Regions from separate parts of the Mesorhizobium sp. C372A genome, predicted to be linked through region 1. Evidence: riboswitches for the same ligand, from Rfam matches in the RefSeq annotation. Region 1 holds a riboswitch; each other region holds the start of a gene.
The links. A riboswitch is a leader RNA that binds a small molecule or an ion and turns the genes downstream of it on or off. The one in region 1 is predicted to bind cobalamin.
Positions count from the first base shown of each region.

Region 2: it holds a riboswitch for cobalamin, as region 1 does, so the genes downstream of both, NLY42_RS04945 (aromatic ring-hydroxylating oxygenase subunit alpha) here and NLY42_RS18085 (DUF1636 family protein) in region 1, are expected to answer to the same signal.
Region 3: it holds a riboswitch for cobalamin, as region 1 does, so the genes downstream of both, metE (5-methyltetrahydropteroyltriglutamate--homocysteine S-methyltransferase) here and NLY42_RS18085 (DUF1636 family protein) in region 1, are expected to answer to the same signal.

Region 1 covers NZ_CP100475.1:3,807,664-3,809,922, reverse strand. Annotated here, with positions in the region: gene NLY42_RS18095 (winged helix-turn-helix domain-containing protein) at 1-126, shown strand, start outside; gene NLY42_RS18090 (DUF6348 family protein) at 156-848, shown strand; cobalamin riboswitch at 907-1,113, shown strand; gene NLY42_RS18085 (DUF1636 family protein) at 1,153-1,581, shown strand; gene cobW (cobalamin biosynthesis protein CobW) at 1,584-2,259, shown strand, end outside.
Region 2 covers NZ_CP100475.1:1,068,298-1,070,556, reverse strand. Annotated here, with positions in the region: gene NLY42_RS04960 (DUF680 domain-containing protein) at 1-54, opposite strand, end outside; gene NLY42_RS04955 (DUF680 domain-containing protein) at 126-329, opposite strand; gene NLY42_RS04950 (DUF680 domain-containing protein) at 395-601, opposite strand; cobalamin riboswitch at 1,101-1,302, shown strand; gene NLY42_RS04945 (aromatic ring-hydroxylating oxygenase subunit alpha) at 1,420-2,259, shown strand, end outside.
Region 3 covers NZ_CP100475.1:310,404-312,662, forward strand. Annotated here, with positions in the region: gene NLY42_RS01375 (adenosine kinase) at 1-518, shown strand, start outside; cobalamin riboswitch at 927-1,128, shown strand; gene metE (5-methyltetrahydropteroyltriglutamate--homocysteine S-methyltransferase) at 1,223-2,259, shown strand, end outside.

The sequences.
Region 1 (2,259 bases):
TTCGAGGAACTAAAGGAGATGCAGGGCTGGCTTGGCCTTGAGCGCATCGAAGTGACGCCGGCCGGCAATCTGGGGCCGGCATTGGCTAGCGAGAGAGATGGCCAACCCTTGCAGCGTCTGTCATAGACGCCTCAATAAGCCTCGTAGGTTGTGCAATGGCATCGGACAAAGTGCTCGACATGATCCATGGCGCCCTCATTGCGCATGGAATAGATGCAGTCCGCAGAGATAGGGACGTCATGCTCCAATCGAAGCAGCTTCGGTTTGAGGCTGAGGTGTTCGAGACGAGTTCTGACCGGCTGGTCCTGGAAATCTACATTTTTTCTCCGCTGCTTGATGTTCAGCCGGTCATTGAATCCTTTGCTGGCTTCGGCGACACGCGCGAACAGGAACTGAACCAGGCGTTTGAAAAGTTTCTCCGTGGTGTTTTCCATGTGGCCATTGAGGGACTGGCCGATCACGTCTGCGAGAACATGCAGGCCGAAATAGAGCTTTGGCAGCGAAGCAGCGCCAGTTGGAAGATCTGGCGAAAAGATGCCCGCTGGAAAATCTATAGCGGCCCGGTCATTTCCCAGGCCACAACCGAGCTATGCTCGCTGACACCAGGCTATCCAGCATTCTATGCCAAGCTGGAAAAGCTGTTCACAGCTTCGGTACCCCCCGGAAGCCATTTTGTCCGGACCTTTCTGGCAGGCTTGAAGGGCACGCTGATTAGTGCCGAAGTCCTTCTGGACAACGCGGTTTGGCATGAGGGACAGAATCTGGCTGTCGGTCATGACTGGGACTATAGCGATGGCTATCAAGCTATCCGACAGGTCATCCTGGCACTGCCGGAAGCCGGGACATGACAGCCCCTGCCGACATCGCCATGTCGTAGCCGTGCGTTGACACCGCCGCCCGCAAAAGCCTAAATCCGCTCCAGACGGTCCCCTGCCCGCAACGGCAAGGGCCAAGAGGGAATGCGGTGCGGGACGAAAAAATCCCAAATCCGCGGCTGTCCCCGCAACTGTAAGCGAAGAGCCAAGGCCGAAAGCCACTGGGTAACACCGGGAAGGCGGCTAACCAAGGCGACGACTCGCGAGCCAGGAGACCTGCCGTCTGCGACTATAGAATCCGATCGCCCGGCGGGTTTCCGGGCAAGGAGCCCGGTTTTTGGACCAGAACAGCAGTTTTTCGGCTGGCACAGCGGATGTTTCGTCCGCCGATAGCGACGCCTTGGCCGGCGTGACCGTCATCGTCTGCGCCTCCTGCCGCGACGAGACCGGCTCCGACGCCCATCCCCGCGCCGGCGAACTTCTGGCCGACGACACGCGCCGCGCCGCTGCGAATGACAACATCCGCGTCCGCACGGTCGAATGCCTCGGCAATTGCAAGCGCCGCCTCAGCGCCGCGATCCTGCGCGACGGCTGCTGGAGCTATGTCTTCGGCGACCTGACCGCGACCAGCGGCGCCGACCTCGTCACCGGCGCAAAACTCTTCGCCACCTCGACCGACGGCCTCATCCCCTGGCGCGGCCGGCCCGATTCCCTCAAGCGCGGCCTCGTTGCCCGCATCCCGCCCCTCGACATGCTGAAGGACTGATCATGAGCGCTTCCGTTTCCCGTGTGCCTTGCACCGTCGTCACCGGCTTCCTCGGTGCCGGCAAGACGACGCTGGTCCGCCATCTCCTGGAAAACGCCGGCGGCAAGCGCATCGCCATCATCGTCAACGAGTTCGGCGATATCGGCATCGACGGCGAGATCCTGAAAGGCTGCGGCATCGACACCTGCCCCGAGGAAAACATCGTCGAACTGGCCAATGGCTGCATCTGCTGCACCGTCGCCGACGATTTCGTGCCCGCCCTCGACAAGATCCTGGCGCTGACCCCCAAGGTCGATCATATCCTGATCGAGACCTCCGGCCTGGCGCTGCCCAAGCCGCTGGTCCAGGCTTTCCAGTGGCCGAGCGTGAAAAGCCGCGTGACGGTCGACGGCGTCATCGCCGTGGTCGACGGCCCGGCGCTGGCCGAAGGCCGCGTCGCCAACGACATGGACGCCTTGCAGGCGCAGCGCGCCAAGGACGAGACGCTCGACCACGACGATCCGGTCGAGGAAGTGTTCGAGGACCAGATCGCCTGCGCCGACCTGATCATCCTGTCGAAGAGCGATTTGATGGATTCAGCCGGTTCGGCCCGCGCCAACGCCATCATCGGCGAGCATTCCGCCCGCGCCGTGAAGATCGTGCCGACCTCGCATGGCAAGGTCGATCCGTCCGTGCTGC
Region 2 (2,259 bases), 2.7 Mb from region 1:
GGCAGCGCTCGAAACAGCCAGAACGGCTGCGGTGGCAAGAACGATCTTCTTCATTTTAGTCTCCTGAATTTTTCTGATGCCGCCAGCTGCAGCGGATAAGCCCGCCACGTGCTGGAAACCGGCTTTTAGCGGCCGAAAAGGTTACGGTCGGCACCGTGGGCAGGCGCCTGCTCGGCTGGAGCCGACTTCTCAACCGAAGCCGTATGGCCACTATCGGTCGACGTAATCGCAGGCTGGTTGGCGCCGTTCGAACCGTAGTTGTCGCTGCCGGCGAAAGCGCTGCCGGAGATGGCCAAAACGGCGGCGGCAGCAAGGATGATCTTTTTCATTTCAATACTCCTGAATTTTTTGGGATCCCGAGAGCGACGGGTTAGCCGCCCTTCTTTGGTCGGGATCAGCGATTGCCGTAGAGGTCGCGGTCGGCGCCCTGAACGACAGGCTGCTTGTCAGCGTGCGCCGGCTTCTGAATGGAAGCCGTATACGAGCTGTCGACCGAGACGGCTGGCTGGTTCGCACCATTGGAACCGTAATTGTCGCTACCGGCGAAGGCGCTGCTGGTGATCGCCAAAACGGCTGCGGCAGTGAGGATGATCTTTTTCATTTTTAGTACTCCAGTTTGTCTGTCCGTCTAGCGGCGTGTCTTGGGAGGAATTCGCGTCGTTCGGACAGCCCCGATGTGGGAAAGCCATAGGCTGGTTTCCAATCACGAAGTTGTTCCGTGTGGACCACGGTCCTGCACCTTGAAATTGTGCCAGGAAGTTCCTCTATGGTCATTTATCGCATTGTTTTCAGTTGCTTATGTCGAACCGAGTGGTTCGCTCCGGTGTGGGTTTCCGGGCCGTCGTTCACACCGTCCTGCACGCATTGTCAACAGAAACGAACCGTTCGGTTCGATTAGAGATTGCTAATAGTAACTTTTCGATACCGTTGAGCCCTTTTTGCCCCAGATCGGAACTGGATCCGCAGCGATTCGAAACGGCGATGATAGCGCCGCAAGACAGGATCTCAGCCCTTCGGTGGTCGGCGGGGCGTATGCCGCGCGTGTCGCGCCGCATGGATATGATGTCGCTTTCATGCCGACGTCGCGATCGCTGCCGTGATTAGATGATCGCATCTCAGGTGCCGCTTCGTGACGACGCAGCGGAGAATTGGGAAGCCGGTCAGAATCCGGCGCTGCCCCCGCAACGGTGGTGGAGTTGAAGTCGCAACGGGAGACCACTGGGCAAGAGCCTGGGAAGGTGTCGCGATGGTCCGCAAGGACAACTCCAGAGCCCGGAAACCAGCCCGAGATGCATAGACTCGACTGATCGCGGTGGGCGGTCAAGAGGTGGATAGTGCATGTCCGGCGCCGCGCCGGCCTGCGTCCGATCCTTCCTCCATCACCACCAAGTTCAGTCCTTAAACCACGAGGACAGAACTATGGATACGCGCAACGACATGCTGAGGCTCCTGAACGGCCGCAAGCAAGGCTTTTCGCTGGAACAGCCCTTCTACACCGACCCGGACTATTTCAAGCTCGACATGGAGCTTATCTGGTATCGCGACTGGCTGTTCATCGGCCATGATTGCGAACTGCCGAAGCCCGGCAGCTATATCACCGTGCAGATCGGCGATTATCCGGTGGTGCTGGTCCGCGACCAGAAGGGCAACATCAACGCCTTTCACAATTCCTGCCGCCATCGCGGCAGCCGTGTCTGCAACACTGAGAAGGGCATGGCGGCAAAGCTTGTCTGCCCCTATCACCAGTGGACCTACGAGCTTGACGGCCGGCTGCTGTTTGCCCGCCAGATGGCCGACGGTTTCGACAAGAGCCAGTTCGGCCTGAAGCCCGTCGCCTGCGAGACCGTCGGCGGCTACATCTTCATCTGCCTGGCGAAAGAACCTGCCGACTTTGCGCCGATGCGCGCCATGATAGAGCCCTACCTCAAGCCGCACCGGCTGAATGAAGCCAAGGTCGCCTTCGAGAGCACCATCATCGAGAAGGGCAACTGGAAGCTGGTCTGGGAAAACAACCGCGAATGCTATCACTGCGCCGGCAATCATCCAGAGCTGTGCAAGACATTCCCCGAAGCGCCGACGGTGACCGGCGTGCAGGGCGCCGACAGCGATCCGGAGATGCTGGCGCACTGGGCGAAATGCGAGGCGGCGGGCCTGCCGAGCAAGTTCCGCATCGATCCGGCCGGGCAATACCGCGCCACCCGCGCGCCGCTGCTGCGCGATGCCGTCAGCTACACGATGTCGGGAAAGCGCGCGGTGACG
Region 3 (2,259 bases), 3.1 Mb from region 1:
TGTGGGATCCGCCGCGCGCCAAGGAGGCGATCCGGCAGACGGCGAAGCTCGCACACGAGGCCGGACGCGAAGTGTCGATGACGTTGTCGGATTCGTTCTGCGTCGACCGCTACCGGGACGAGTTCCTCGAGCTGATGCGCTCGGGCACGGTCGACATCGTCTTTGCCAACAGCCACGAGATCAAGTCGCTCTACCAGACAAAATCCTTCGACGAGGCGCTGGCTCAGATCCGCAAGGACTGCAAGATTGCCGCCGTCACCCGCTCCGAAAAAGGCTCAGTGATCGTGCGCGGCGACGAGACCGTGGTCATCGAGGCGACCGCCATCAAGGAGTTGGTCGACACCACCGGCGCCGGCGACCTCTACGCCGCCGGTTTCCTGCATGGCTACACGCAGGGCCGCAACCTCAAGACCTGCGGCGACCTTGGCTCGCTGGCGGCCGGCCTGGTGATCCAGCAGATCGGCCCAAGGCCAAGGCAGAATTTGCGCCGCGAGGCGGAAGGGGCTGGGTTGCTGTAGATGCGCGGGCAACTAACCAGCCGCCCTACTGACGCGATGACCGCAGTGGCGGAACTGTGTCAAAGCTCGCTGATAGCGACAGCCATTCGCTTCGGAGAACTGACCCATGCTGCTGCCGTGAAGCTCGCTGGAGGAGCGGTGCAAGGCGTGCTTGCCATGACGGCATTCACCGTCATCCAGATCGTCACCTGCATTTTCCAGAAGCTCAGCTTGGGGAAGGCCAGTAAGGTTCCTGAGGTAACGGAGAACTCGCGGCGTCCGTCGGACTTGACTTGCGATCACGTCCCACGATGCCGAATGCGGGCAGCAGACTGAATATTTCACAATGCTAGACAAAGGCGTAAAAGCGCGATCACATAACTACATAAACATTTCGTTATGCGTCATTGACAAAAGAGCGAACTGCTGTGATTGTCTACGTGTCGTGGTTCTCGCGTGCGGCGCTGCCGCAGCGGAGCTAAGAGGGAAGCCGGTGCGATGCCGGCGCTGCCCCCGCAACTGTTAGCGGCGAGCCAACCCCAATCACGTCACTGAGGCGAATACCCTCAGGAAGACGGGTAGAGGCTATGACCCCGCGAGCCAGGAGGCCTGCCACGCGAATTACGTCCACGGGCGGGGTGTCTCGGTGGCCGCTGCAACCCGGCGTTGATGCCGGCCTGCTAGCGCCTTCCTTGTCACCGACGCCCCAATCATCGGGGTATGACATGACTGTCTCTCAGCAAATTCCTGTAGCAACGCTCGGCGTGCCGCGCTTCGGTCGTCGGCGAGAACTGAAATTCGCGCTTGAAAGCTACTGGTCCGGAACATCGTCCGCTGGCGACCTTCTCACGACGTCGAAGGCGCTCCGTGCCGCTAGCTGGGAAGAGCAGCGCGATCGCGGTGTGTCGAAAATCCCGTCGAACGACTTCTCGCTTTACGACCAAGTGCTCGACACCGCAGCCATGGTCGGGGCCGTTCCATCCCGTTACGGCTGGAATAGCGGCGAGGTCCCACTTGACATCTACTTCGCAATGGCGCGCGGCAACCAGGGTCAGACGGAGGATTGTGGACACGCTGGTTACCAGGAGGAGGCTCATGGACCTGGTGTAACCGCGATGGAAATGACCAAGTGGTTTGACACCAACTACCACTACATTGTGCCGGAACTCGATGATGATCAGACGTTCGCCCTCTCGTCATCGAAGCCGGTCGATTACTTCCTCGAGGCTAAAGCTCTCGGCATTCACACACGCCCAGTCATCCTTGGACCCATCACCTTCCTCAAGCTGGCGAAATCGCCTGCCGAGGGGTTCGGTCCCATCGCTCTCCTACCGCGGCTGCTGCCGGTTTACGAGCAGCTTCTGGAGAGGCTGAAGCTGTCGGGAGCCGACTGGGTGCAGATCGATGAGCCAGCGCTTGTCCTCGATCTGAACCCGAACGAACGAGCTGCGTTCGAATTCGCCTATGGCCAGCTGTCGAAAGCCGCGCCCGAGCTGAAGATCATGCTGGCTACGTATTTCGGGTCGCTGGGAGACAATCTCGAAACCGCGATTTCTCTGCCCCTGGCCGGCCTGCATATTGATCTCGTGCGCGCTCCCGAGCAGCTGGAAACGGTGGCTCGGCTCGCTCCGAAGGATCTGGTGCTCTCGCTTGGCTTGATCGATGGCCGCAACGTCTGGCGTGCGAACCTGCCCGCCATTCTCGACCGCATCAAACCGATCGTCGCCGGCTGGCCCTTGGACCGCGTCGAGATCGCGCCTTC